Regions from separate parts of the Streptomyces sp. NPDC047085 genome, predicted to be linked through region 1. Evidence: riboswitches for the same ligand, from Rfam matches in the RefSeq annotation. Region 1 holds a riboswitch; each other region holds the start of a gene.
What was found. A riboswitch is a leader RNA that binds a small molecule or an ion and turns the genes downstream of it on or off. The one in region 1 is predicted to bind cobalamin.
Positions count from the first base shown of each region.

Region 2: linked by a shared signal. The riboswitch ahead of ABZ865_RS14405 (ribonucleoside-diphosphate reductase subunit alpha) and the one ahead of ABZ865_RS36385 (CbtB-domain containing protein) in region 1 are both predicted to bind cobalamin.
Region 3: linked by a shared signal. The riboswitch ahead of ABZ865_RS32250 (HoxN/HupN/NixA family nickel/cobalt transporter) and the one ahead of ABZ865_RS36385 (CbtB-domain containing protein) in region 1 are both predicted to bind cobalamin.

Region 1 is NZ_JBEYUW010000015.1:170,075-176,742, forward strand. Features, by position in the region: gene ABZ865_RS36375 (histidine phosphatase family protein) at 1-14, shown strand, start outside; gene ABZ865_RS36380 (CbtA family protein) at 102-854, opposite strand; gene ABZ865_RS36385 (CbtB-domain containing protein) at 875-1,096, opposite strand; cobalamin riboswitch at 1,133-1,273, opposite strand; gene ABZ865_RS36390 ((2Fe-2S) ferredoxin domain-containing protein) at 1,402-1,767, opposite strand; cobalamin riboswitch at 1,901-2,025, opposite strand; gene ABZ865_RS36395 (DUF6204 family protein) at 2,113-2,472, shown strand; gene ABZ865_RS36400 (MarR family transcriptional regulator) at 2,509-2,967, shown strand; gene ABZ865_RS36405 (hypothetical protein) at 3,196-4,659, shown strand; gene ABZ865_RS36410 (MazG nucleotide pyrophosphohydrolase domain-containing protein) at 4,669-5,073, opposite strand; gene ABZ865_RS36415 (TAXI family TRAP transporter solute-binding subunit) at 5,203-6,201, shown strand; gene ABZ865_RS36420 (HAMP domain-containing sensor histidine kinase) at 6,279-6,668, opposite strand, start outside.
Region 2 is NZ_JBEYUW010000003.1:742,978-749,645, forward strand. Features, by position in the region: gene ABZ865_RS14405 (ribonucleoside-diphosphate reductase subunit alpha) at 1-1,912, opposite strand, end outside; cobalamin riboswitch at 2,037-2,194, opposite strand; gene ABZ865_RS14410 (GNAT family N-acetyltransferase) at 2,217-2,723, opposite strand; gene mctP (monocarboxylate uptake permease MctP) at 2,798-4,426, opposite strand; gene ABZ865_RS14420 (DUF3311 domain-containing protein) at 4,423-4,689, opposite strand; gene ABZ865_RS14425 (GntR family transcriptional regulator) at 4,872-5,636, opposite strand; gene ABZ865_RS14430 (extracellular solute-binding protein) at 6,043-6,668, shown strand, end outside.
Region 3 is NZ_JBEYUW010000012.1:43,544-50,211, reverse strand. Features, by position in the region: gene ABZ865_RS32265 (NAD(P)H-binding protein) at 202-951, shown strand; gene ABZ865_RS32260 (cupin domain-containing protein) at 1,045-1,341, shown strand; gene ABZ865_RS32255 (hypothetical protein) at 1,405-1,935, opposite strand; cobalamin riboswitch at 1,965-2,153, shown strand; gene ABZ865_RS32250 (HoxN/HupN/NixA family nickel/cobalt transporter) at 2,180-3,289, shown strand; gene ABZ865_RS32245 (hypothetical protein) at 3,497-3,715, shown strand; gene ABZ865_RS32240 (copper chaperone PCu(A)C) at 3,964-4,491, opposite strand; gene ABZ865_RS32235 (heavy metal translocating P-type ATPase) at 4,488-6,668, opposite strand, start outside.

The DNA of each region.
Region 1 (6,668 bases):
ACACGGGCCGCTGACACGGGCCTTGACCGTTTTCCCGAGAACGCGAGAGGGCCCCGGAAGGTTCCCAAGGGCCCTCTCATGTCCTGCATGTCCTGCAGGGTTCAGTGCGCGGACGGCACCGCCCGCCCCGACGCGGAGGTCGCCGGCTTCGGATTCAGGAGCCGTTCGGCCAACTCGCCGAAGAGCAGCCCGAATCCGCCCCACAGAACGGCCTGGATGGCCAGAGCCGACAGTCGGAACCGCCACAGCAGGGTGGCCGGGAAGTCCTTCGGCACCTCGTTGACGACCGGCAGGAAGGCGTACGCCAGACCGATCACGAGGACGAATCCGGCCACCGCGACGACGGTGGCGTACCAGGTGCCCAGCCGGGGTGCGAGCCGTTTGCCCAGGATGGTGGCGGCGATCGCGAGGAGCACGCTGAGCAGCATCATCAGGAAGTACAGGCCGGTCCGCTTGCCGATGGTGTCGGGGTCGCCGACCGACGGCGGGTTGGCCGGGTACTTCAGGAACGGCACGACGTACACGGTGAGCAGTGCGCAGCCCGACAGCAGCAGTGCGGTCGCCCGCGGGGAGAAGCGGCCCACGCGGCCGAGCGCGACGCAGTAGGCGAGCGCGGCGACGCCGCCGAAGGCGACCCCGTAGACCAGGACGCCGGTGGCGAGACCGGCGGTGGACTGCAGGGAGCGGGAGACGACTTCCATCTCGTGCTCGTGGGAGTGGGCGTCCTCGAAGCCGATCGCGCTGTCGACGTTCGGCTCACCGAGGAAGTACGCGACGACGAGGGCGAGCACGCCGGCACCGAGGCCGGCGAGCATGCCCCGCACCAGCAGATTTCTTACTGTCGCGGAATTCATGAGCGTGCGGCGCCCTCGCCTCAGTGGCAGGGGAAGCCGAGCAGGTGACGGGCGTCGTGGACCCACTCGTGGACGTCCGTGCCGTTGAACACGGAGGTGGCGCCCTGCTCGGCGCCGACGAAGTAGAGCAGGACGAGCATCAGGACACCGAAGAAGACCGCCCAAGGAGCGATCGCCTTCAGCGGCAGCTTGGCGGGAACGACGGTGGTGGTGGCTGTCGGCTGAACGACGGTCTGCGCCATGGCAGGACCTCCTCTGGGAGTTCGCGTCCCAACTCGGTGGTGCACAGGACGACGGCCACGGGTCTGACTCACGAACCGCCCAGGGCGCTCGCATACAGTGGCGCGACCGTGCCGGACTCTCACCGGCTTCCGTCGTACCGTCGTCGATATCGGACAGACCGTACCGCGTGACGGGTGCATGGCCAAGACCGCACCACCTGACGTGATCTTGCTCTCGCGTCAGGTGACCGATCCTGTGGCCCACGGGTCAACGGTGGCGTTGGTCGGGCGGAATTGCGATCGGTGCTGTTCGGGCGGAGTTCCGATCAGGGATCAACTCGGCGCCGCCCTGTGGAAGCCGCCCGGCGGCGCGGGGGCGTGATGGTGTAGAGGTCGAGGATGTCCGGCAGAGGTGCGACGCCGGGGCCGCCGGCGCGCACCCAGTCGACGATGTCCTCTGCAGCGCCCGGGTCGTTGACGAGACCCAGCCAGACCGGCCTTGCCCCGGCGGCCCGGCCGGCGGCGGAGGGCTGTACGACGATGACGTTGGCCTGCTCGCACACGTCGAGGCAGGCCGAGATGCGCACGGGCACCTCGGCACGCAGACGTGCCGTCTGCGCCGCGTGGTCGACACCGGTCACCTTGGGGCTGCCACAGCAACAGTCCCTGCAGACGACGACCCGGCTCGGCACCGGGCCGGTCCCCTTCGGGACCGCCTCTGTGGCCGCCTCGCCGTCAAACGTCTCTTCCGTCGGTTTCCCGGGCACGCCGCTCACCCCTCTCCGGGGAGAACCGCCCCGGGGTCCGTCGAGGAGGCGACCGCGTGAGTCTCCTGGCTCTCGGGTCGTCGCTCGTCCCGGCCTTCCCACCCGTCAGGGGGCGGTGGCCCGGCGGGAGTTCGCTCACCGATCACAGTGGCGGGACCGCGCCGGATTCACACCGGCTTCCTCGGACCGCCGTCGCCCTGTCACCGATCATCATTCCATCCACCGGAAATCCGATGGAGCCGCAGTGCCCGCTCCGCCTAAGGTCGCGCAATGACCACTCGGACCTTCCGCATCACCATCCGCGGCGCCTTCGACAGCCTCAGCGACGCACAGCGGGCCGAACTGCTGGCCGATGCCGCCGAGCACGACGTGCTGCGCTCCGCCTACACGCCCGAGGGGCACCTCAGCTACGACATCGCCGCCCGGCCGGCCTTCGTCTTCCGTTTCTCGGACACCGGGGAGGAAGAGGAGGACATCCTGGAGGCGACCGAGCGGGCCGAGGAGGCGGCGAAGGCGTGGCTGACCGAGCGCGGCTACGGCTTCAAGAACTTCCGCTCCAGCGCCGAGGACCTCTCGCAGGCCCCCTTGGGGAAGCGGCAGCGACGCAACGCCCGCATGATCGGCTCATAAACTTGACTACTCAAGGAGTCTGCAAAGGAATGTGCGATGAGTGAGGCACTGGACGCGTCGTTGCGGCTGATGCGGGCGCAGGCCGCGCTCGTACGGCGCTTCGACGCGCGGCTGGGCGGGCTGCATGGGGTGAGCCTGGCCGACTTCACGCTGCTGCTGCGGCTGGGACAGGCACCCGGCGGCCGGATGCGCCGGGTCGATCTGGCCGAGGCGCTGGGGCTGACCGCCTCCGGAGTGACCCGCGGACTGGCGCCCCTGGAGCGGATCGGGCTGGTGACCCGCGAACGGGACGCCCGTGACGCGCGCGTGGCCTACGCCTCACTGACCGACACCGGCCGGCGACTCCTGGCGGAGATGCGGGCCACGGCCGAGGAGACCGCCGCCGAGTTCTTCGCCGCACCGCCCTGGAGCAAGGAGGACATCGGCCTGCTCTCCACCCTGCTGACCCGTCTCGGCGGCACCGGGCTGCCCGGCCACCGCGAGATGCCTCGCTGACCCCTGTCCCATCCGGAATCCGGCCATCTATGAGGTGACCTGAACTCGCCGTGTTTCAGGTCACCTTGGGATGTGACCGGATTGTGAGGGGCGCCTGCGCCAGGCATGGCATGCTCATGCCTCACCACAGAGTTACCAGGCGGTAGCCGGTTCCACCTCTCGGCGGCCGGCCCTGTGGTGTTTCTTCGGTACCCCCCACTCCACACAGGATCGACTTTGCGCACACGCATGAGGCGCAGGCGTGCCCTGCTGCCCGCCTTCGCCGTGACCACCCTCTTCCTCGCGGCCGGCTGCTCCTCGCCCGCACCGCACGCCGAGCGGCCCTCGGCCGAGCACGGCCAGGAGATCCGGGCCACCGACGGTCACGCCGCCGGCCAGGACCATTCGCTCACCGTCGCGGCGGCCCCCGACGCGACCGCGACCGCCACCGCGAGCCCGGCCGGCTCGGGCACGCGGGCCCACAAGACCAGACTGACCGTCAGCTCGTACGACAGTCGGAGCCATCGAGCCGTCATCTCCAACGGTGGTGCGATGAAACCGACTTCGCCCTCCTCCCCCTCCCCCTCCCCCTCCTCGCCCCCCGCCTCCCCCACCTCCCCCACCTCCGCCCCCTCCTCCACCTCACCCGCCGCCCCCGGCAGGGCCGCCGTGGGCGATGTCATCGCCAGCGCACCGGCGCCCGGCGCGCCGCACGGGCTGCTGGCCCGGGTCACCAAGGTGATCGGCGAGACGGACCGGGGCACAGAGGTGCAGACCGAACCGGCCGCGCTCAACTCCGTGTTGGGCGACGACACGGCCAAGGGCACCGTGCCGGTGGACCCGTCCGCCTTCACCGTCGACAAGCTGCTCCCCGACGTGAAGGTCTCCTGGTCGAAGGCGGGTGACGTCCACGTCGGTCCCAAGGGCGCCACCGTGCCGCTCGGCAGCCTCCGGATCGACGTCGGCGCCACGGTGCCGACGGCCGAGGGCGCCCCTGTCTCGGCGAGCGCCTCGGTGTCCGGATTCGTGCAGGTGGCCCCGCAGGTCGACTTCACCTACGGCGGCACGGGCACCGGTGCCGCGCCGGGCTCGGCGTACCTGGGCGTGTCCGGCGACTGGTCCTCCGGCTGGGCGGTGAAGGGCCGGGCCGCGGCCACCACCTCCACTCCGCTGCGGATCCCGTTCGCCAAGCTGCACGCCGACCCGGTGCTCCAGGTCGGCCCGGTTCCGGTGGTCGTCAACCTCGACCTGACCTGCTACGTCCAGATCAGCGGCGACGGGCACGTCACCGTCGACGTGGAGCAGAGCGTCAAGGGCGGTTTCAAGGCCGGCGGCACCTTCGGCCCGGCCAAGGGGTGGACGCCGGTCAGCTCCGCCGACATGACGAGTACGCCGGTCCGGGCCTCCCTGACCACCGCCGGGAGCGTGAAGACGGCCCTCGGCGCCGAGGCCTCGGTCGGTCTCTACGGCACCGTCGGCGTCACCGCCGACCTCGCGCCGTACCTGCGCGGCGAGGCCTCCGGGACGGTCACCACATCCTCTGACGGCACCCCGAAGGCGAAGGGCGCCTGGGAGCTGTACGGCGGTGTCGATCTGTCGGGCACGCTGCGCCTCCAGCTGTCGATCTTCGGTACTCCGGTGCTGCAGCGGAGCATCCCGCTGGGCTCCCTGCACCGCGAGTGGAAGCTGGCGGGCGGCTCCCTGGAGTCGTAGGCGTAGCCGTCAGGCGCCGTCGGGTATCCACCCCTGGCGGCGCAGGACGGCCGACACGTCCGGCGCGCGGTAGTGCTCGCCCTTGAGGACCTTGCCGTCCGGGCGGCGGGCGACCTGGCCGTCGGGGCCGAGCTTGCTCATGTTGGCGCGGTGGATCTCGGCGATCACCTCGTCGAGATCGATGCCGTGGACGAGGGCCGTGCCATAGGCCACGTAGACCACGTCCGCCAGTTCGTGCGCGAGCCGGTCCAGTGGGCCTTCGACCGCCACCTCGGCGACCTCCGCGGCCTCCTCGGCGAGCAGCTCCCCGCGGTGTGCGGCCAGCTCGGGGGGCACCTCGGCCGGCCTGGTGCGGGCGTCGAGGCCGAAGGCGAGGTGGAACTCACGGACGAGATGGGCGGGCGAAGTGCTCATACGGCGACTCTAGCCGCCACCGCTGACAGCGCCTCAGAGTCATCCACAGGCCGGCCGCCGCCCGTGTCCGGCCTGCGGAGTGATCTCGGCCCTGGTCAGCCCCGTGCCCGGCCTGGCAGGATCGCCCGCATGCCCAAGGTGTTCCCCTCTCTCAGCAGGCGCCACGCGCTGCGCGGCGCGGCCGTCGGTGTCGTCGCCCTCGGCCTCCTGCTGTGGTGGTTGCTGCCCTTGGGCGAGAAGCCGCCGACCGGGACCATCGTCTTCAGCACGGGCACACCCCGAGGGGTCTACCAGGAGTACGGCGAGCGGCTGCGCACCGAGCTGGGCAAGGACATGCCCGGCCTGACGGTGAAGCTGCTCAACAGTGCCGGTTCGCAGGAGAACGTCCAGCGGTTGGCGGACGGGGAGACCGACTTCACCATCGCCGCGGCGGACGCGGTGGAGACGTACGAGCTGCGGCACCCGGACAGCGCGGGCCGACTGCGCGGTGTGGCCCGGCTCTACGACGACTATGTGCAGCTCATCGTGCCGAGCGGCTCCAGCGTCTCCAGCGTGGCGGATCTGCGGCACAAGCGGGTGGCCACCGGGTTGCCGAACTCCGGGGTGCGGCTGATCGCGAACCGGGTGCTGAGGGCGGCGGGCATCGACCCTCAGAAGGACATCACCCCGGTGTCCGAGGGCATCGACACGGGGCCGGGCCGGCTGCGGCAGGGCCGGATCGACGCCTTCTTCTGGTCGGGGGGGCTGCCCACGAAGGGCCTGGTCGGCCTGGCCGGGAAGTCCGGCTTCAAGTTCGTACCGATAGACGAGGACCTCGTCGCCCGGCTGCACGCCGCCGGGGAGGCGGCGCGCTACTACCGGGCCACCACCATCCCCGAGTCGGCGTACCCGTCCGTGCAGCACGGCTCCGCGATCCCGACCATCGCGGTCTCCAACCTGCTGATGACCCGTAAGGACATGGATCCGCGGCTCACCGAGTGGGTGACCCGCACGGTGATCAAGAGCCGCGACGACATCGGTGCGCACGTCCACTCCGCGCAGTTGGTCGACCTGCGCACGGCGATCTACACCGACCCGCTGACGCTGCACGAGGGCGCCCGGCGCTACTACCGCTCGGTGAAGCCCTAGGACTGCACTGCTCGGGAAGCGCAAGGGCTGGCTGCACCGGTCGGTGAAGCGCAAGGGCTGTACCGGTCGGTGGAGCGCTACGGCTGCGTGTCCCTCGGGACGGTCACGGTCACCCGTAGCCCCTGAGGGTCGTGGTGGGCGTAGTCGATCGAGCCGCCGCCGGCCGCGAGCAGGGCGCGGGTGATGGACAGGCCGAGCCCCGAGCCCTTGACGTTCTGGTGGCGGCCGCTGCGCCAGAAACGGTCGCCCACGCGCGCGAGTTCCTCGTCGGTCAGGCCGGGGCCGGTGTCGGTGACCACGACCGTCGAGCTGTCGCCGTTGGAGGAGACGGTGACCTCCACCGTGCCGTCCTCGGGGGTGAACTTCACGGCGTTGTCGATCACCGCGTCCAGGGCGCTGGACAGGGTGATCGGGTCGGCCCAGGCGGTGGTGGGCGGGCAGTCGCCGGTCAGCCGGACGCCCTTGGC
Region 2 (6,668 bases), on a different contig from region 1:
GCTTGAACAGGTTGGACACCTGCGGCTCGATGCACTCGTACACGCCTGCGATGGAGGCGATGGTGGCCGTCGGCGCGATCGCGAGGAGCAGCGAGTTGCGCATGCCGACGGAGGCGATCCGCTCGCGCAGCGCCGCCCAGCGCTCGGGCCAGTTCAGCTCCACGTCGAAGTGGTCGGGGTGCAGCACACCCCGGGCCGTACGGGTCTTCTCCCAGGCCGGCAGCGGACCGTTGCGCTCGGCGAGGTCGGCGGAGGCCTCGTACGCGGCGAGCATGACGCGCTCGGCGATACGGGTGGACAGGGCGCGCGCCTCCGGGGAGTCGAAGGGCAGGCGCAGCTTGAAGAAGACGTCCTGCAGGCCCATCGCGCCGAGGCCGACGGGACGCCACTTGGCGTTGGACCGGCCCGCCTGCTCGGTCGGGTAGAAGTTGATGTCCACGACCCGGTCGAGGAAGGTCACGGCGGTGCGGACCGTCTCGTCCAGCCGCTCCCAGTCGAGGTCGCCGGCCGCGGTGTCGACGAAGGCACCCAGGTTCACCGAGCCCAGGTTGCAGACCGCCGTCTCCCCGTCGTCCGTGACCTCCAGGATCTCCGTGCAGAGGTTGGAGGAGTGGACGACATGGCCCGGCTCGGCCGTCTGGTTGGCGGTGCGGTTGGCGGCGTCCTTGAAGGTCATCCAGCCGTTGCCGGTCTGCGCGAGGGTGCGCATCATCCGGCCGTACAGGTCACGGGCCGGGATGGTCTTCCGCGCGAGCCCGTCCGCCTCGGCCTTGCGGTAGGCGGCGTCGAACTCCGCGCCCCACAGGTCGACCAGCTCGGGCACGTCCGCCGGGGAGAACAGCGACCACTGCTCGTCGGCGTTGACCCGGCGCATGAACTCGTCCGGGACCCAGTGCGCGAGGTTCAGGTTGTGCGTACGGCGGGCGTCCTCACCGGTGTTGTCCCGCAGCTCCAGGAACTCCTCGATGTCGGAGTGCCAGGTCTCCAGGTACACCGCGGCCGCGCCCTTGCGCCGGCCGCCCTGGTTCACGGCGGCCACCGAGGCGTCGAGGGTCTTGAGGAACGGGACGATGCCGTTGGAGTGCCCGTTGGTGCCCCGGATCAGCGAACCGCGGCTGCGGATCCGGGAGTACGACAGACCGATGCCGCCGGCGTGCTTCGAGAGACGGGCGACCTGGTGGTAGCGGTCGTAGATGGAGTCCAGCTCGTCCAGCGGGGAGTCGAGGAGGTAGCAGGACGACATCTGGGGGTGCCGCGTGCCGGAGTTGAAGAGCGTGGGGGAGGAGGGCAGGTAGTCGAGCCGGCTCATGAGCCCGTAGAGCGCGGCGACTTCGTCGAGGGCACGGGTCGTGTCGTCCTCGGCGAGACCCGCGGCGACCCGCAGCATGAAGTGCTGGGGCGTCTCGATCACCTTGCGGGTGATCGGGTGGCGGAGCAGGTAGCGGCTGTGCAGGGTGCGCAGGCCGAAGTAGCCGAAGCGGTCGTCGGCGACCGGGTCGATCAGCGCGTCCAGGCGCTCGGCGTGCAGTCGCACGAACGCGGCGGTCCGGTCGGCGATCAGGCCCTCGCGGTGGCCCACGGCCACCGACTCGGTGAAGGAGGCCACGCCCTGCGAGGCGGCCTCGGCGCGGATCGCGAGGGTCAGCAGGCGGGCGGCCAGCCGCGAGTAGGCGGGGTCCTCGGAGATCAGACCGGCGGCGGCCTCCGTGGCCAGCTCGCGCAGCTCCGCCTCGTCGGCCCGCGCCGACCGGCCGCGCAGCGCGGCCGCGGCGACCCGGCCGGGGTCGGCGTCGGGCAGGTCGGCGGTCAGCTCGGTCAGGGTCCGCAGCAGCGCGGCACCGGGACCGTCGGTCTCCACCGGGGCCTCGGTCGCCGGGACGGCTGAAGCCGGGTCGGCTGGCGCGATGGTCACGTGGGGCTCTCCCTCGCTCGGCACGGGGCCTGGCGGAGGGCAGGGGCAGCACGAGCGCGCACGGCGTCCGCGTCCACCGACCCACTCCACGAGGCCCGGACGTCTGAAGGCACCCGGACCGGACGGCCGGGCGCACGCTGCCGGCAGGTCCTCGGACTGACACAGGCGTGCGGATACGCACGCACGTACACCGTTGCGGGACAGTTCCGGATTCGCACCGGATTCCCCTGCGGCGACAGCGAGGATGAGCATACATCTAGTGCCGGGCTGTCGTGTCACCCCCAGATGTTGTGTCGTACCGGTCTCAGAGCGTCAACTCGTAGGTGAGGAGAGTGATGTCGTCCAGCTCCGGGATCGGGTTCCAGTCGCGCTCCGGGACGCGGACGAAACCCAGGCGTTCGTAGATGCGGTGGGCCGTGTGCATGGTGCGCTGGGTCGACAGGACGACGGCCGTGCAGCCGGCCGTGGCCCGGGCACGGTCGACGCAGGCGCGCACGAGGGCCTCGCCGGCGCCTTGGCCGCGGGCCGCGTGGCCGACCGCGAGCATGCGGATCTCGGCCTCTCCGGGGCGGGCGATGTCGGCCATCGGGCCGCCGGAGGGGACGAAGGTGACCCCGCCGAGGAGAACGCCGCTGCGGACGGCCACGAGGACGTCCGCGGCGGCGGCCCTCTTGGCCACGTCCCGGAGTTCGCCGAGGTACCAGTCGCTCTCGCCGAAATCGAGGAGGCCGTCCTGGAGGTAGGCCTGGGCCGTGATCTCGCCGAGAGCGGCGTATTCGCCGGGTTCGGCGAGGCGGATGTGCATGTCCATGTGCGTGAGTGTGTACGACAGCGGGCCGCCGTGGTGCTTGATTTTCGGCGGCCCGCTGCAGGTGGTGACGTGGATCAGTGAGCGGCGCCTGCCGGGAGTTCCTGCTGTACGCCCGGGTCGCCCGCGTCCGCCGTGTAGTCCCCAGGGCTGGTCTCGTCCAGGCCCTCGGGGGCCTTCACGGCCTTGAGGACGAGGGTGAGGACCACCGTGACCGCCAGGTTCAGGACGAACGCCGTGAGGCCGATGTAGCCGATCTCGCCGATGCCCGGGATCTCCTTCGCCGAGCCGCCGAAGTGCTTCTGGGTCGGGTTCGTCGGCGACGGCACCCCGTAGGCGACGAGCGTGCCGTAGACCATGCCGACTGCCCAGCCGGCGAGCAGCGCCCAGCGGTGGAACCAGCGGGTGAACAGGCCGCCGACCAGGGCCGGGAAGGTCTGCAGGATCCAGATGCCACCCAGCAGCTGGAAGTTGATCGCGACCGTCTTGTCCATGGTGAGGACGAAGACCAGCGCGCCGACCTTCACCAGCAGTGACACGACCTTGGAGACCTGCGCCTCCTGCTTCGGCGTGGCATCCGGCTTGATGAAGTCCTTGTAGATGTTGCGGGTGAAGAGGTTCGCCGCCGCGATGGACATGATGGCCGCCGGGACCAAGGCTCCAATGCCGATCGCCGCGAAGGCCACGCCCGCGAACCAGTCCGGGAACATGTTCTCGAACAGCTGCGGGATCGCCAGCTGGCCGTTGGTGACCTTCACACCGGCCGCGATCGCCATGAAGCCGAGCAGGGCCAGCAGGCCGAGCATCAGGGAGTACAGCGGCAGGATCGTGGTGTTGCGGCGGATCACCTCACGGCTCTTGGAGGAGAGCGTCGCGGTGATCGAGTGCGGGTACATGAACAGCGCGAGCGCGGAGCCCAACGCCAGCGTGGCGTACGTCCATTGCTGCGCCTCGCCCGAGACAAGCGCGCCGCGCGGCTTGCCCGTCACCGGGTTGACCTGGCCGAACGCGTGGCCGGCCTTGGCGAAGACGTCGTCGAACCCGCCCAGCTTGATCGGTATGTAGATGATCGCCACCGCGATGACGATGTAGATCAGCGCGTCCTTGACGAACGCGATCAGGGCGGGCGCACGCAGACCCGAGGAGTACGTGTAGGCCGCGAGCACCCCGAAGGCGATCAGCAGGGGGAGGTCCTTGACGAACCAGTTCGTGTTGTCGCCGCCGCCGATGCCCATCACGTCCAGCACCGCCTGGATGCCGACGAGCTGGAGCGCGATGTACGGCATGGTGGCGAGGATGCCGGTGACCGCGACCGCCAGCGACAGGCCCTTCGAACCGAAGCGGCCGCGCACGAAGTCGGAGGTCGTGACGTAGCCGTGGCGGTGCGAGACCGACCACAGGCGGGGCAGGAACGTGAAGATCAGCGGGTAGACCAGGATCGTGTACGGCACCGCGAAGAAGCCGGACGCGCCCGCCGCGTAGATCGCCGCCGGTACGGCGACGAAGGTGTACGCCGTGTACAGGTCGCCGCCGAGCAGGAACCAGGTGATCCAGGTGCCGAACGACCGTCCGCCCAGGCCCCATTCGTCCAGGGAGTGCTCGTTCTCGGCCTTGCGCCAGCGCGCGGCCAGGAAGCCCATGACCGTGACGGCCAGGAAGAAGAAGATGAAGACGCCGAGCGCGACGCCGTTGACTCCGTCCTTCACTTCGCCGCACCTCCGTCCCGTGCGGCCTTCCGGGCACGCTGGTCGCGCTGCCAGAGCTGGTACGCGAGCATGGTGAGGGCGGTCGAGATCAGCACCCACAGCATCTGGTACCAGTAGAAGAACGGGATCCCGATGAACGCCGGGTCCGTCTTGGCGTACGAGCCGACCCACAGCATCGCCGCGAACGGCGCGACGAGACACAGGGCGATGACGACGCGGACCGGTGTCACCACCGGTGGTCTCACTTCAGGCGTTTCGGGCATGGCACGGCTCCGTCCCCTCGCTGATGACCTGTGTAATGCGCAGGCAATCTAGGTGACGGTGTCGTGGAAGCGGAAGACCTCGTCCGGATATCGGCATGTCGATTTGGCGCGCGTGCCGTGAAGACGGCAACTCCCGCCGCCACAAGGCCCGTTTCGGCCGGATTTCGGCCCTCCGCCGGTTCTCAGTCCACCGGCCGCTTCAGCCGCGCCACGAACTTGTACCGGTCCCCGCGGTACACCGAGCGCACCCACTCCACCGGCTTGCCCTCGCGGTCCACGGAGTGGCGGGAGAGCATCAGCATCGGCAGGCCGACGTCGGTGCCGAGCAGGCCGGCCTCGCGCGGGGTGGCCAGGGAGGTCTCGATGGTCTCCTCGGCCTCGGCGAGATGGACGTCGTAGACCTCGGCGAGCGCGGTGTAGAGGGACGTGTACTTCACCAGCGAGCGGCGCAGGGCCGGGAAGCGCTTGGCGGACAGATGGGTGGTCTCGATGGCCATCGGCTCGCCGTTGGCCATGCGCAGCCGCTCGATGCGCAGCACGCGTCCGCCGGCCGTGATGTCGAGCAGCTCGGCGAGCCGGTCGTCGGCGGTGATGTAGCCGATGTCCAGCAGCTGCGAGGTCGGCTCCAGGCCCTGGGCGCGCATGTCCTCGGTGTAGGAGGTCAGTTGCAGCGCCTGCGAGACCTTCGGCTTGGCGACGAAGGTGCCCTTGCCCTGGATGCGTTCGAGCCGGCCCTCGACGACCAGTTCCTGCAGGGCCTGCCGGACGGTGGTGCGGGAGGTGTCGAACTCCGCGGCCAGCGTGCGCTCGGGCGGGACCGGCGTGCCGGGCGCCTGCGTCTCCGTCATGTCCAGGAGGTGCTTCTTCAGGCGGTAGTACTTGGGGACGCGCGCGGTACGGACGGTCGCGCCGGCCTCGTTCTCCGCACTGCTGACGTCGGTGCTCATGCTCTGCCTTCCCGGCTCCGGATGCCGAAAGCGACCGACATCCCATCGGCCACGGCTCACATCGTGGCACGGCTTCGTGGCAGGGGTTCACCCGCACGCTCCGTGATCTCCTCTGTATACCGTCGCACCTTCGGTTGGTCTAGTCCATCGCCCCGCGAGGTGGAATGGTCCAACGGAACTGGTCCGTCCGATCTGTCGCTTGCGTAATGAAAGGTCCCTGCATATCTCGGTCGCGTCACGGACGCCCGGAGCCTGCTTGAACACCCTTGACAGGCCTATTGGTCTGGGCCAAGCTCCCGGTGCTGGTCTACACCATTGGTCCAGTCCCGGCCCCACGGGCGGTACGACGGCTTGACGGTCACCGCGGGGAGGCAGGGGGGTTTGTGGCATCCCTGAGGAGGGTGGCGTGAAGCGCAAGCTGATAGCCGCGATCGGTATCGCGGGCATGGTCGTCTCCATCGCGGCGTGTGGCAGTGACAAGAAGGACGACAAGGCACAGGGGGCGGACGCCAAGGAGCTGACCGTCTGGCTCACCGTCGACGCCCAGAACAACTGGCCCAACCTGGTGAAGGCCGCCGACGCCGCCGTCCAGAAGAACCACCCGGGCATCAAGATCAAGCACGAGTACTACGGCTGGCCGGACAAGAACACCAAGCTGGACGCCGTCCTGGCGACCGACAAGGCCCCCGACGTCGTCGAGATGGGCAACACCGAGATGCTCGGCTACATGGTCAAGGGTGCCTTCGCCCCCGTCGACCCGGCCAAGTTCGACAACTCCTCCGCCTGGCTGGACGGCCTCAAGGCCTCCGTGACCTACCAGGGCAAGACGTACGGCGTCCCGTACTACGCCGGTGGCCGCGTCGGCACCTGGCGCAAGGACATCGCCGCCGCCTCCGGCATCAAGGCGACCCCGAAGACCTACGCCGAGCTGACCGCCGACCTGGACAAGATCCAGAAGAAGCAGGGCGCCAAGTTCAACGCCTGGTACCAGCCCACCCGCGACTGGTACGCGGCCATGTCCTTCGTCTACGA
Region 3 (6,668 bases), on a different contig from region 1:
ACCAGCTCGGCCATGCGAAGTGAAACAGCGAAGGCTAGCGTGGTTGGGGGGCCGGCTGAAGCCGAAGGGCTCGTGCCGCAGTCTGTCTTGTGTCACAAGCACATCCCTTGGTGGTCTGCTGAGACTCAGTCTCAAGACCTGGGATCCGTTCGTTCACCTCCACGACGACTGGCTTAGTCAGCGTGCGAAATGAGGCGCACCATGCGAATCGCTGTCGCCGGTGCGACCGGCAATATCGGTGCCCGCACTGCCTCGTTCCTCGAGCGTGCGGAGCACGAAGTCATACCCATGAGCCGCTCTCTCGGCGTTGACCTGATCACGGGCGAGGGCTTGGACACGGCACTCGAAGGCGTTGACGCGGTGGTCGATGCCATCAGCTCCCCGCCGGTCAGCCCCGACGAGACGCGCGCCTATTTCGGCACTGCCACGAGAAATCTTCTCGCCGCCGAGGAGCGCGCGGGGGTGCGGCACCACGTACTGCTGTCGATCGTCGGAATCGACCGGGTCACAGGTGGTACGGCCCACTACTCGGGCAAGCGCGAGCAAGAGCGTCTGATCGAGGAGGGCCGGGTGCCGTGGACGATCGTGCCCGCTACACAGTTTCACGACTTCGCGGCGTTGGCCGCCAGCTGGACAGAGCGCGACGGCGTGGCCACCATCGCCCCGCTGCTTGTTCAGCCGATTGCACCCGACGACATAGCTCAGGTCCTGGCCGAGGTCGCGACCGGGGAGCCGCGGGGCCGCTACGTCGATGTCGCCGGCCCTGAGCCGCAAGACCTGGTCGACATGGCCCGCCGCACCCATGACGTTCTCGGGCGCAAGGTGAAGCTGGTTCCGACGTGGTCGGGCCCCCTTGATGTGTCGATGGCCGGCAATGTGCTGCTGCCCGGCGAGAACGCCCGTATCGCCCCGACGACGTTCGACCAGTGGCTTGCGGCCGGGGCGCGATAGGAGGAAACGATGGACCCCTATGAAAAGGCGTAGAACACTCGGACCGACCTTCAGAGCATCACCCCGCCCTTCATACCGGCAGACGCCGAGGTGATGACCGTGCGGATCGAGTATCCTCCCGGCGGTCCCGGCGTGCCGCCGCACCGCCATCCCGGCGGGCCGTGTTTCGGCTACGTCCTGGAGGGCGAAATGGGACGACGACGAGCTTCAGCAGAGCGGTTGGGTAAGGCGTTCACCATCCTGAGGGCGAAAGGCTGCTCGCAGCCCGTGGCCGGCGTTGAGGCGAGGCAATGTCCGACCTGGCTGCCGGGCGCCTGCTCTACGTCGGTACAGTCGCCCACCACGCGTCGACCCCCTTCCGCCACGGGTCAGCACCGCAACGAACCCTAGATCACCTCAGCTTCCCAAGCTCAGGTCTCGTCCACGCGACCGTTCAGATGGAAGAGGAGCCACTCAAGCCAGTCCGGTGTGACACGCGTTCAGCGAGCGAAAGACCCGGTCGTCGAGGATCAAGGCCCGATCACATGTGGCTTCACGGTCGTCCACGGCCGCGAACCATTTGGTGAAGAAGGATCGCCCCACTCCCTTAAGGGCGAACTGCCGGTAGGCCCCGCTCAGGTCTCCGCCTCGGACCGCTTCGCGCGTGGTCCGGAGGACTCCGGGCAGGCGCGGGTCGGACAGGGCCGCTTCGGTGTACCGCGGCCCACGTCCGTTGGTGGTACCTGAGCCCCAGATCATGACAGCGACGAACAGGTCACGCAGGCCATCGGCGTCATCACCAGCGTGGTCACGAAGACGGGCCAAGTCGCCCCGATCGATGAGACGGTCACCGCCCGGACCACTCGCGGATTCAACGCCGATATCGAGTACATGCGCCGCCCCGTGCGACACCAACCGCGGGCGCCACGTTCCGGGACGGAAACGCACGGGCTTCTGTACGGATTCGCCGTAGCGGACAACGAGCCTCTGAAGCTGCTCCACCATGCTCCCCCTGGCCATGACGGCGGCGTGCCGTAGGGTGGGCGGGCCGTGGTGTTCGGGAAGACCGGTGAAAGCTCTCAGGAGCTCAGTCCGGAGCGGCCCTCGCCACTGTGATCGGGGAGTTCCCACCCCACGTATGCCACTGGCCTCACGGCCGGGAAGGCAGGGGCGGGCGCGTTGACCCGTCAGCCAGGAGACCGGCCACGGCATCACGAAGCTGATCCACGAGGTGCTGGAGCGTGACCGTATGACCGTGTCCCAAGGCGTGCCCGAAACCGCCGCCGCCCCGTCCTTTCGCTGGCGCCGCGAGGACACCGTCCGAACCGCCGGCCTGCTGGCGGTGATCATCGCTCTCCATGTGGTCGCGTTCGGGATCCTGTTCCTGCTCGTGGTCCCGCGGCACTACGAGGTCGGCTCCAAGGCGTTCGGCATCGGCCTGGGCGTCACGGCGTACACGCTCGGCATGCGGCACGCCTTCGACGCGGACCACATCGCGGCGATCGACAACACCACCCGCAAGCTGATGGCCGACGGCAAGCGGCCGGTGTCGGTGGGCTTCTGGTTCGCCCTCGGGCACTCCAGTGTCGTGGTCGTGATGGCCGCGCTGGTCGCCGGAGGCGCGAAGCTAGCCGGCACCCTGATGAACGACGGCTCCCGAACCCACCAGGTCCTGGGCACCGTCGGCACCATGGTCTCCGGGGGGTTCCTGTACCTCATCGCCGCCCTCAACCTCGTCGCGCTGTTCGGCATCCTGCGCGTCTTCCAGGCCATGCGCGCCGGACACTACGACGAGGCGGAGCTGGAGGCGCACCTGGACTCGCGCGGTTTCATGAACCGCATCCTGGGCCGGCTCACCAAGTCCATCCGCCGGCCCGGCCAGATGTTCCCCCTCGGTTTCGTCTTCGGCATCGGCTTCGATACCTCGACCGAGGTCCTGCTCCTCGCCCTGGCCGGCAACGGCGCCGCCGCCGGGCTGCCCTGGTACGCGGTCCTGTGCCTGCCCCTGCTGTTCGCCGCAGGCATGAGTCTGTTCGACACCCTCGACGGCACGTTCATGAACTTCGCCTACCAGTGGGCGTTCTCCAACCCGGTGCGCAAGGTGTTCTACAACCTCACCATCACCGGCCTGTCCATCGCCGTGGCCTTCTTCGTCGGCACCATCGAACTGGTCGGCGTCCTGCACGACAAGCTCGGCCTGAGGGACGCGGTCACCGGCTGGATCGCCGGGCTGGACCTGGACAACGTCGGCTATGTCATCGTCGGTCTGTTCGTGGTCGTCTGGGCCGTGGCTGTCGCGTACTGGCGACTGGCCAAGGTCGAGGAACGCTGGACCGCCCGCACCGCCGACACCGGCTGACGGCGACGCAGCCGTCGCCTCGGTCCGCCCCCCGAGACGCTTCTTCGCATGCACCGCGCGTGCCATGAGTCGTTGAACGGCGCCGCCGAGTTCCCGCGAAGTGACGTGGCGTTTGCCATGAGTTGGGCCCGTTTCACACACCTCGCGCACGGGGCATCGTTGAAGTGCCGGACCGCCCGGCGCGCCGGAAGCGAACGAGGTACGCAGATGCCCGAGACGAGCCCGGAACCGATCGCGACCTTCTGCGGGAGCTGCAACTGTGGTTGTCCCCAGCTCTTTCTCGACCCGGACGCACCCGAGGACAGGCGGGTGCGCATCACCGACGACTTCGGACAACAGGTGCAGATGAGCGAGGAGCAGTTCGCCGACCTCGTCGCCCAGGCCAAGGCGGGCGCCCTGGACCGGCTGACCGCGACACCGGTGTGATACCGGTGCACTAGCGAGGGAACTGCGGCGGATCAGGTCCCGCGGCAGACGGACGGGCCACGGTGGCGGCAACCAGGATCCACGCCCCGCCGATCCGCGACCCCAGGTGTCCGGCTCGGGTGGCCTTCTGTTCCCACGGCCAAACCTACGGTGTCCCGCAGGGCGGAACCCGCCGGACCGTGGCCCCGACGTCTGACAGACGTCTTACGGACCGCCGCCCCGGCGGCACGTTTGCCGACCCGCTTCTGTCACGTTCCCTCCTGGCCCGCACGGACCACGACCGCGAGGGTCTTCACGGCCCCGCTGTGCTCGAAGTACAGGGTGAACGTGACAAGGTCACCGGACTGCCAGCCCGTCTTCGCCGGCACGGTCACGTCGAGGCTGTTCGGGGACATGGCGAGGCTGTCGCCGGCCGGAACGGTGACCGAAGCCACCGTCTGTGCGGATGCCGAGCGGCCGCCGGTCATACGGTGGCGGCTGAGTGTGACGGCACCATCGGCCTCGGTGGACGTCACCTTCAGCAGCCGGTCCGCCGAGCCCCCGCTGTTGGTGATCCGGAAGAAGGCCGCAGTGTCCCGGTTGTCGCCGTAGGGCAGGAGCACCTGGCTCTCGGTGACCGCGATACGGGCTGGGCTGCCTGCGTTGCCGTAGGCGGTCCACATGCTCAGACCGCCGAGCGCGAGGCCGCATGCGGCGACAGGCGCGAGTGCGGCGAGCAGCGTGTCGGTGAGCCTGCGGCGGATGGGGCGCCAGAGGGCCTTGGCCTGGTCGGTCATCGGGTACGCCTCCGGGCGGCGGGCGACGGCTGCCAGGCGCGCAGGCGCAGGCTGTTGGTGACGACCAGCACCGAGCTGGCCGACATGGCCGCTGCGGCGAGCATGGGGTTGAGCAGGCCGACCATGGCGAGCGGGACGGTGACGACGTTGTAGCCGAAGGCCCAGGCGAGGTTGGCGCGGATCGTGCCCAGCGTGCGCCGGGCGAGCCTGATCGCGTCCGTGAGGGCCTCGATGTCGCCGCGTACCAGCGTGACGTCGGCGGCGCCGATCGCGACGTCCGTGCCGCTGCCCATGGCGATGCCCAGGTCGGCGCAGGCCAGTGCGGCGGCGTCGTTCACGCCGTCGCCGACGACTGCGACCCGGTAGCCCTGCTCGCGCAGGTCCCGGACGAGGGCGGCCTTGTCCTCGGGGGTGCGGCGGGCGTGCACCTCGTCGATGCCCAGGGCGGACGCGACGGCCCGGGCGGGCGCCTCGCGGTCGCCGGTGGCGAGCACGGGGCGCACGCCGAGACGTCGCAGTCGGTCGACGGCCCGGTAGCTGCCGGGGCGTACGACGTCCCCGATCTCGATGAGGGCTTCGGCTGTCCCGTCCACGCGGACCAGTACGGGCGTGTGGGCGGCGGCTTCGGCCACGAGCAGGGCGTCCGCGAGTGCTGCGGGCAACTCGTCGTCCGGAGCGAGGACCTCGACCAGCCGTCCCTCGACCCGGCCGCGCACTCCCTGTCCCGGCAGGGCGTTGAACTCGCTCACGTCCGGCAGTCGTTGCTTGCCGAGCTCCCGCCGGGCGTATGCGGAGACCGCCCGGCCGAGGGGGTGTTCCGAGCCCTGCTCGACGGCCCCCGCCAGCCGCAGTACCGCGTCGCGGTCGAGGCCGTCCGGTACGGCGGTGATCCGGGCGACGCTCATGTGGCCGGAGGTAAGTGTGCCGGTCTTGTCCAGGACCACGGCGTCGAGGTGCTGAAGCCCCTCCAGTGCCTGCGGGCCGGAGACGAGGACGCCCAGTTGGGCGCCCCGGCCGGTCGCGGCCATCAGCGCGGTCGGGGTCGCGAGGCCCAGCGCGCAGGGACAGGCCACGACCAGGACGGCCACGCAGGCCGTGATCGCCGCCTGGGGTTCGGCACCCGCGCCGAGCCAGAAACCGAGCGTCGTGACGGCCAGCGCCAGCACAACGGGTACGAAGACGCCGGCCACCGAGTCTGCCAGCCGCTGGGCGCGCGCCTTGCCCGCCTGCGCCTCGGTCACCAGCCGGGTGATCCGGGCGAGTTGCGTGTCGGCGCCGACTGCCGTGACCCGTACGAGCAGCAGCCCGCCGGCGTTGACGGCCCCGCCGACCACGGCCGAGCCCGGCCCGACCTCGACCGGCTCGCTCTCCCCGGTGACCAGGGACAGATCCACGGCGGAACTGCCCTCCACCACCTCACCGTCGGTGGCGACCCGTTCCCCGGGCCGCACGACGAAGACCTGCCCGACCCGCAACTCCTCCAGTGGAATCAGCCGCTCGGTATCACCGTCTCGTACGGCCACCTCCTTGGCGGCGAGCCGGGCCAGCGAGCGCAGTGCCGCCCCGGTTCCGCGCCGCCCGCGTGCCTCCAGGAACCGGCCCGCCAGCACGAACAGCGGGACTCCGACAGCCGCTTCGAGGTAGATGTGCGCCACGCCGCCCGAGGCAGTGGGGACGAGCGTGAACGGCATCCGCATCCCGGGATCGCCGGCTCCCCCGAGGAAGAGCGCGTACGCCGACCAGGAGAAGGAGGCTGCCACGCCCAGCGACACCAGCGTGTCCATGGTCGCCGCGGAGTGCCGCAGCCCCCGTACCGCCCGGAGGTGGAAGGGCCAGGCGCCCCACACGGCGACGGGCGCCGCGAGGACGAAACACAACCACTGCCAGTTGCGGAACTGCAGGGCGGGCACCATCGACAGCACGAGGACGGGGAGCGCAAGCAATGCGGTGACCAGCAGCCGGTGACGCTCTTGCCGTGCTTCGCCGGATGCCTCGTGGTCCTCACGCTGTTGCCTCTTGGGCGGCTCAGGCAGGGCAGCCGTGTAGCCCGCCTTCTCGACCGTGGCGACGAGTTCCGCCGGGCTCACGTGCGCCGGGTGGCTGACCCGGGCTCGTCCGGTGGCCAGGTTGACGGCCGCCGTGACTCCGTCCAGCTTGCCGAGCTTCCTCTCGACGCG